2 regions of the Streptomyces sp. NPDC012510 genome follow, and region 1 is predicted to be linked to the other one. Evidence: riboswitches for the same ligand, from Rfam matches in the RefSeq annotation. Region 1 holds a riboswitch; the other holds the start of a gene.
What was found. A riboswitch is a leader RNA that binds a small molecule or an ion and turns the genes downstream of it on or off. The one in region 1 is predicted to bind cobalamin.
Positions count from the first base shown of each region.

Region 2: another riboswitch for cobalamin. It lies ahead of ACFY9I_RS30780 (energy-coupling factor ABC transporter permease); the one in region 1 lies ahead of ACFY9I_RS18020 (prenyltransferase/squalene oxidase repeat-containing protein).

Region 1 is NZ_JBIBEN010000008.1:327,778-331,037, forward strand. It holds gene ACFY9I_RS18015 (SCO2322 family protein) at 1-661, opposite strand, end outside; gene ACFY9I_RS18020 (prenyltransferase/squalene oxidase repeat-containing protein) at 658-2,025, opposite strand; cobalamin riboswitch at 2,141-2,275, opposite strand; gene ACFY9I_RS18025 (phosphotransferase) at 2,325-3,260, shown strand, end outside.
Region 2 is NZ_JBIBEN010000019.1:131,899-135,158, reverse strand. It holds gene ACFY9I_RS30790 (ABC transporter substrate-binding protein) at 1-153, opposite strand, end outside; gene ACFY9I_RS30785 (DUF1775 domain-containing protein) at 249-995, opposite strand; cobalamin riboswitch at 1,242-1,426, shown strand; gene ACFY9I_RS30780 (energy-coupling factor ABC transporter permease) at 1,456-2,163, shown strand; gene ACFY9I_RS30775 (energy-coupling factor ABC transporter substrate-binding protein) at 2,160-2,624, shown strand; gene cbiQ (cobalt ECF transporter T component CbiQ) at 2,631-3,260, shown strand, end outside.

The DNA of each region.
Region 1 (3,260 bases):
CGCCGAGCACGGCGACCACTCCCGCGCCGACGAACAACCCGACGGACGGGCCCCCTTCGTCGCCCGAGGCGGACCCGGGCGGCGCGCTCGACGCGTTCGAGGTCGGCTCGGCACCGGCGGTCCGGTCCGCGTCGACCGCCTCCCCGCACCCCTTCCCCGGATAGTCCGCGATGGCGCAGAGCAGCGCGTTCGTGTCGTACCGCAGCGGCTTCGCGACGGACGCCAACGCCTCGGCCGTCGTCGCGTCGTTCGGCACCCGCGCGCAGGCCGTACGCGGGGCCGGCGGTGTCTCCCCGGCCGGCGCGTCCGCCGCCGTGCCGAAGTCGATGACCAGCGCGACCCGCTTCTCCCCGTCCCGCGCGGCCGTGCCCCCGCAGACGACGTCGAAGTCGGCTGCCCCACGCGGCTTCGCCGCATCGGCCGAGTCCCGGCTGACAGCGAACCGGAACCCCTGTACGTCCCCGTCGGAGGGCCGCGCGGTGGAGGGCCCTTGGGTGGCGTACGCCCACGCCGAACCGTTCCGCTCCCAGAACGACCAGTAGCGGTAGGCGGCGGCCTCCGCCCGCGCCCCGCTCCCGAGCACGCAGGCGAGGACGAGCAGCGTGCCGCCCAGCAGGAGCGACACGGTCCTCGGTCGAGAGGGCTTCCGGTGGAAGATCATGTCTGCCGCCGCTTCCTGACGGCCCTCACCAGCTCGAACCCGACGAGAACGGCCACGGCGACGAGCCCGAGCCCGATCCCCCACCAGACGCCCGTGTCGAGGCCGTCGCCGCTGTCCTCTCCGGCGGCCGTGTCCTCGTTCGGTACGGAGGAGTAGTCGTCCACGTCGCGTGCGGGGCCGGTGTCCTTCAGGTGGGCGACCAGGTCGGCGCCGCCGAAGTCGCGGGGGTTCTCGCCGGAGGCGTGCGTGGCGAAGATGAGCTGGGCGTAGGCGGCGGGGCCGGACTTGGCCGCCCAAACGCCGTAGTTCTTCTCCAGCCAGGCGAGCGGCTTCCCGACCGCGTTCGTGTCCCCGGCGGCGGCGAGTGCGACGACCGCGTCGGCCGTGTTGCCGTGGTCGGGCTGATCCTCGGCGCCCGCGAGCGCGGACTTCAGGTATCCGTCGGAGGTCATGGCGCGGGAGAGATGGACGGCACCGTTGTGGGCGAGGTCCTTCGGGGCGTCACCCGCGACGCACTTCCCGAGGGACTCCGTGTCGGCGCCGCTGTCGTTGTCCGTCTTGGTCCCGCTGTCGGGTGCGAATCCCTCGCCCAGGCTGCCGAGCACGGCCGCGGCCGTGGCGTCGGCGTTCGCGGCGAGGCCGCCCTTCTTGTCCGGCTGATAGGCGAAGGCGCCACCGTCCTTCTCCCCGTCGTCGTCGCCGTCGTCGTCGCCGTCCCCGCAGGGGATGGCGAGGGCACGGAGCGCGTCGTAGGGCGACTTGCCGCTCTTCTCCTGCTTCTCGGGTGCGTCGCCCACGGCCGTCAGAGCGCCGATCACGACGGCCGTCGAATTCGCGTCGCTGGGCCCGCCGGGGGTGTAACCCCAGCCCCCGTCCTTGTTCTGGTTGTCCTTCAACCACCGCACCGCCCGCCCGGCCTCGGCATCACGCCCGCCGACGGCGGCGAGCGCCTGTGCCGCCGCGGCCGTGCTGTTCGTGTCGAGGGCCGTCTTGGCGTCGCACTCCGCCGTCGTGTCCGCCCGGTACGCCGCGAACGCCCCGCTCCCACACTGCTGGCCGACGAGCCAGTCCACGGCCCCGGCACCGGGCTTCTCCCCGACCGTGTCCAGCGCGAGCAGGGCGAGGGACTGCCGCCAGACACCGTCGTACGTGGGGTCGTTGGAGCCGTACAGGCCGGTGGGTATCGCCCGCGACGGCGAGACGGAGGGCGCGGTGGAGGACGCGTCGTCGACGGAGGTTGCGTCATCGGCGGAGGTCGCGTCGTCAGCGAAGGCGACCGGCGCGGAACCCGTACCGGGTCCCGTGCCCAGCCCGGCTGCGACGGCCAGTACGGCGACCAGCGGGGCACTGCGGCGGACATGCATGATCGGCGGCTGCCTCTCCCTGAGCGGGAGCCGGGCGGCACGGCGAAGCGCCGGGCGGCTCGGCTCCGTATTCCTCGACGGTGCCGTACACCGGCGGGCCGCCGGTGACGCGAGCCGGTCACGATGCGCACGGGGCAGTCCGACTCGCCGCCCCCTCACCGGGGTCGGCTCACGGTTGCGGGTCAGCGCCGGATTTGCACCGGCTTCCCCCCGTACGGGTGTGATGACGACCCGGCCACTCTACCTGCCGGTAGCCGAACGCCCGAGGGCCCGTCTGCGCGCCGGGATAGGTTCGGGCCATGCGTACGGGAAGACTGCTGGGGTCAGGGCGCACGGCCGACGTCTACGAACTCCACGACGACGAAGCCGAGTCCGGAACGGACGGGCGCGCCACCCTGGGCGTCGCCGCCCTACCCGAGGGCCCCGAGGGGCCCCTCGCCCGTGACGAATCCGACAGACCGGCCGGGCCTACCGTCCGCGACGAGGCCGACAGGCCTGGCGACTTGGGCGGTCGTAGAGACGCCGACGTGCCGGCCGGGCCGGCCGGGTCGGCGGGGTCGGCGGGGTCGGCCGGGTCGGCCGGTCATGGAGATCCTGGCGGGGCCGCAGGGTCGGCCGATCGTGACGAAGTCGGCAGGTCCGCCAGGTCCGTTGACCGTGGTGCGTCCGGCGGGTCCCGTGCGTCCGGCGGGTCCCGTGGGTCCGGCGGTCCCGTCCGCCGGGAGGGCGCCGACGAGTTCGGGCGACCCGCCGGTCCGGACGGTGTCGGCGGCGCATCCGGGGTCTGGGTGTTGCGGCGGTACCGGGACGGTTGGGGGGACGCGGCTGCCGAGGCCGAGGTCATGGAGTACGTGCGAGGCCATGGTTACCCGGTCCCGTGCGTACGGTCGGCGACCCGTGCGGAGATGGTGCTGGAGCGGCTGTCCGGCCCCACCATGCTGGAGGCCATCGCCACGGGCCGGCTCGACCCCGCGCGGTCCGGCGTAGTACTGGCCCGCCTCCTGCGCGACCTCCACGCCCTCCCGCCCCGCACGCACCGCGCGGCCTCACTCCCGCCCCCGGGTCCGGCACACCGCTCCCCTGCGCCCCGCATCCTCCACCTGGACCTGCACCCGGAGAACGTCATCCTCACGCCCGACGGCCCCCGGGTCATCGACTGGAGCAACAGCGAGGAGGGCCCACCCGGCCTGGACTGGGGTATCTCCGCGATGATCCTCGCCCAGGTCGCCGTCGAC
Region 2 (3,260 bases), on a different contig from region 1:
CGGGCTGAGGGTCTCCGGCTCGGACGCCACCCCGATCACGACGGCCTCGGCGGAGTCACCGCCGTCCGCGCCACCGCCCGGCGCCGAGCACGCGGTGACCCCGAGGGCCACCGCCGCCGCGACGGCGGCGCCTCGTATCGGTCGGGACGTCATGAGCCTCACACCCTTACTGCAGAAAACACGCTGTTGCATGTTAGTCGCAGTAAGGGCTACCCCTGGCAGCCGGGCGTCAGTCCCCGCCGGTTCCGTCAGGTGGTGCCGCTCCGGCGGCCGCGTCGGAACCACCACACTCCGGCACCCAGGGCGAGGACGGCCGCGCCGATGCCCAGGGGGACGGCGAGGGGGAGTCCGTCGTCGCCGTCGGTGCTGTCCGCCGCGGACTCCGCCGACGGTGCGGAGGCCCGCGTGCTCGGCTCGGACGAGGACGCGGCCGTCGAGGGCTCCTCCGAAGGGCTCGGGGCCGGGCTCACGGGCTTCGCGCCGGGGGCGGCGGCCTTCAGGTCCAGGCTGGGCGCGGGGTGACCATGGCCATGACCGTGGTCGTCCTCGCCGGCGTCGTCCAGCTCGATCCAGCGGTCCACCCTGCCGTCGCTGTAGGACTGCAGCGTCTTGAAGACCAGGGACTTCGCATCGGGCAACTGCCGTACCGTGACGACGTACTCGGCGTCCGCCCCCACGGCGAGCTTCTCCCCCGAGACGGTGTAGCCCCGGCCGGTGGAGGCGAACTTCCAGCCGTCCGGTCCCTTCTCGTAGGTGATGTCGGCCGGGGCGATTCCCTCGGGCAGGATCACCTCCAGCTTGGTGATGCCGGCGGAGGAGGACTCCGACTCCGCGGAGAAGGTGAGTTCGACGTTCTGGTCGAGGGCTCGGGCGCCCTCCGCCTCGACCTCGGCGTGGGCCGCGGCCGGTGCCGCGATGGCGACGGTGACCGCGAACGCGACGGCGGTGAGGACGCCGAGACGGCGCGTACTGGGTGCCAGAGTCGGGCGGTGCACGGCTAACTCCCTTGTGACGGCGGTGTGAAGAGTGCATTCAAGCGCAGGGCGAGGACCCCGGCCAAGGGTGACCAGGGCACACCGGGAGACCGGTCGCACCGGTGAAGTCGTCGCACCCGGGCAAGGCCGCCCGTTGCCCCGACAGTGTGTGCCGGGTGTGACTGAGGGGGTGTGCGGCGGGGTGTGTGCTGTTCACCACCGCTTTCGCGCCCTCGTCCCGCGCTTGTCAGCGCCCTTGTACGGGCACTACTGTCACCACGCCTTGGTGAACGGGAAATCCGGTGTGATGCCGGTGCGGCCCTCGCCACTGTGATCGGGAAGTCCGGCTCCGGCCCTCGCGGGCAGCCACTGGGTCCTTGTGACCCGGGAAGGCGGAGCACGGGCGGTGGTACCCGTGAGCCAGGAGACCGGCCAAGGCGCGTCAACCATCCACGAGGTGCTGGAGAGGGTCTGCTGAGCCATGCACATAGCCGAGGGTTTCCTTCCCCCGGCGCACGCGATCGCCTGGGGCGTAGCGTCCGCGCCGTTCGTCGTCCACGGAGTACGGTCACTCACCCGTGAGGTCAGGGAGCATCCCGAGAGCACACTGCTGCTCGGCGCCTCGGGGGCCTTCACGTTCGTCCTGTCCGCGCTGAAGCTGCCGTCGGTCACCGGGAGTTGTTCCCACCCCACCGGCACCGGGCTGGGCGCCATCCTGTTCCGGCCGCCGATCATGGCGGTGCTCGGCACCATCACCCTGCTCTTCCAGGCGCTGCTGCTCGCGCACGGCGGCCTGACCACGCTCGGCGCCAACGTCTTCTCGATGGCGATCGCCGGACCCTGGGCCGGTTACGGCCTCTACCGGCTGCTGCGGCGGTTCGACGTGCCTCTGATGGTCACGGTGTTCTTCGGCGCGTTCGTCGCCGACCTGGTCACCTACTGCGTCACCAGCGTCCAGCTGGCGCTGGCGTTCCCCGACCCGAGCAGCGGCTTCCCGGGCGCGCTCGGCAAGTTCGGCTCCATCTTCGCCGTCACCCAGATCCCGCTCGCGGTGAGCGAGGGTCTGCTCACCGTGCTGGTGATGCGTCTGCTGGTGCAGTCGAGCAAGGGCGAACTGACCCGGCTCGGTGTGCTCCTGGCGGGAAAGCCGAACCGGACCGAGACCGATGCCGAGGCGGTGGCCCGATGAACCGGAACACGAGGATCAACGTCCTGCTGCTGCTCGTGGTGGCCGCGCTCGCCGTCCTGCCGCTGGCCCTCGGCCTCGGCGACCACAAGGAGGAGCCCTTCGCGGGCGCCGACGGCGAGGCGGAGACGGCGATCACCGAGATCGAGCCGGACTACGAGCCGTGGTTCTCCCCGCTGTACGAGCCGCCCTCCGGCGAGATCGAGTCCGCCCTGTTCGCCCTCCAGGCCGCGCTGGGCGCGGGCGTCCTCGCGTACTACTTCGGGTTGCACCGGGGGCGACGGCAGGGCGAGGCACGCGCACGGGCGGGGTGGAACAGCGCCGAGGACGGCGGCGCGAGCCCGGCGGCCCCGTCGGACACGAAAGCCCCGGGGGCCCCGTCCGCCTCCTCGACCGCCGCACCCCGGGCGAGTGACGGGACATCACCGGATGGCTCCGGAGAATCCACCGCCGGACGGGGCTGACCCCTCGTGCTGCCGATCGACGCGGCGGCGCACAGCAGCCGCTGGCGCCGCCGCCATCCCGTGGACAAGGCCGTGCTGGGGCTCGGCCTCACGTTGCTCGCGATCTCCCTGCCGCCGTGGCCCGGCTCCGCCCTGGTGCTGCTGACCGCGCTCGCCGTGCTGCTGGGCCCGGCGGGCGTACCCGGCCGCCGACTGTGGCGCGCCTACCGGGTGCCGTTGGGGTTCTGTGTCACGGGGGCGCTGCCCCTGCTCGTCCAGGTCGGCGGGCCCGACGGGTTCGTCACCCTGGCCGAGGGCGGTCCGGTCCGCGCCAGTGAGCTGCTGCTGCGCACCTCCGCCGCGTCCCTCGGCGTCCTCCTGTTCGCCTTCACCACCCCGATGTCCGACCTGCTGCCCCGTCTGGTCAAGGCCGGGGTGCCCGCGCCGGTCGTGGACGTCGCCCTGGTCACGTACCGCATGAGCTTCCTGCTGCTGGACTCCGTGCGCCGGATCCGGGAGGCACAGGCGGCCCGTCTCGGGCACACCACACGGGCCGCCGCCTGGCGTTCGCTCGCCGGTCTCGGCGCCACCGCGTTCGTGCGGGCCTTCGACCGGGCGGCGCGGCTGCAGACCGGGCTCGCAGGACGGGGGTACGAC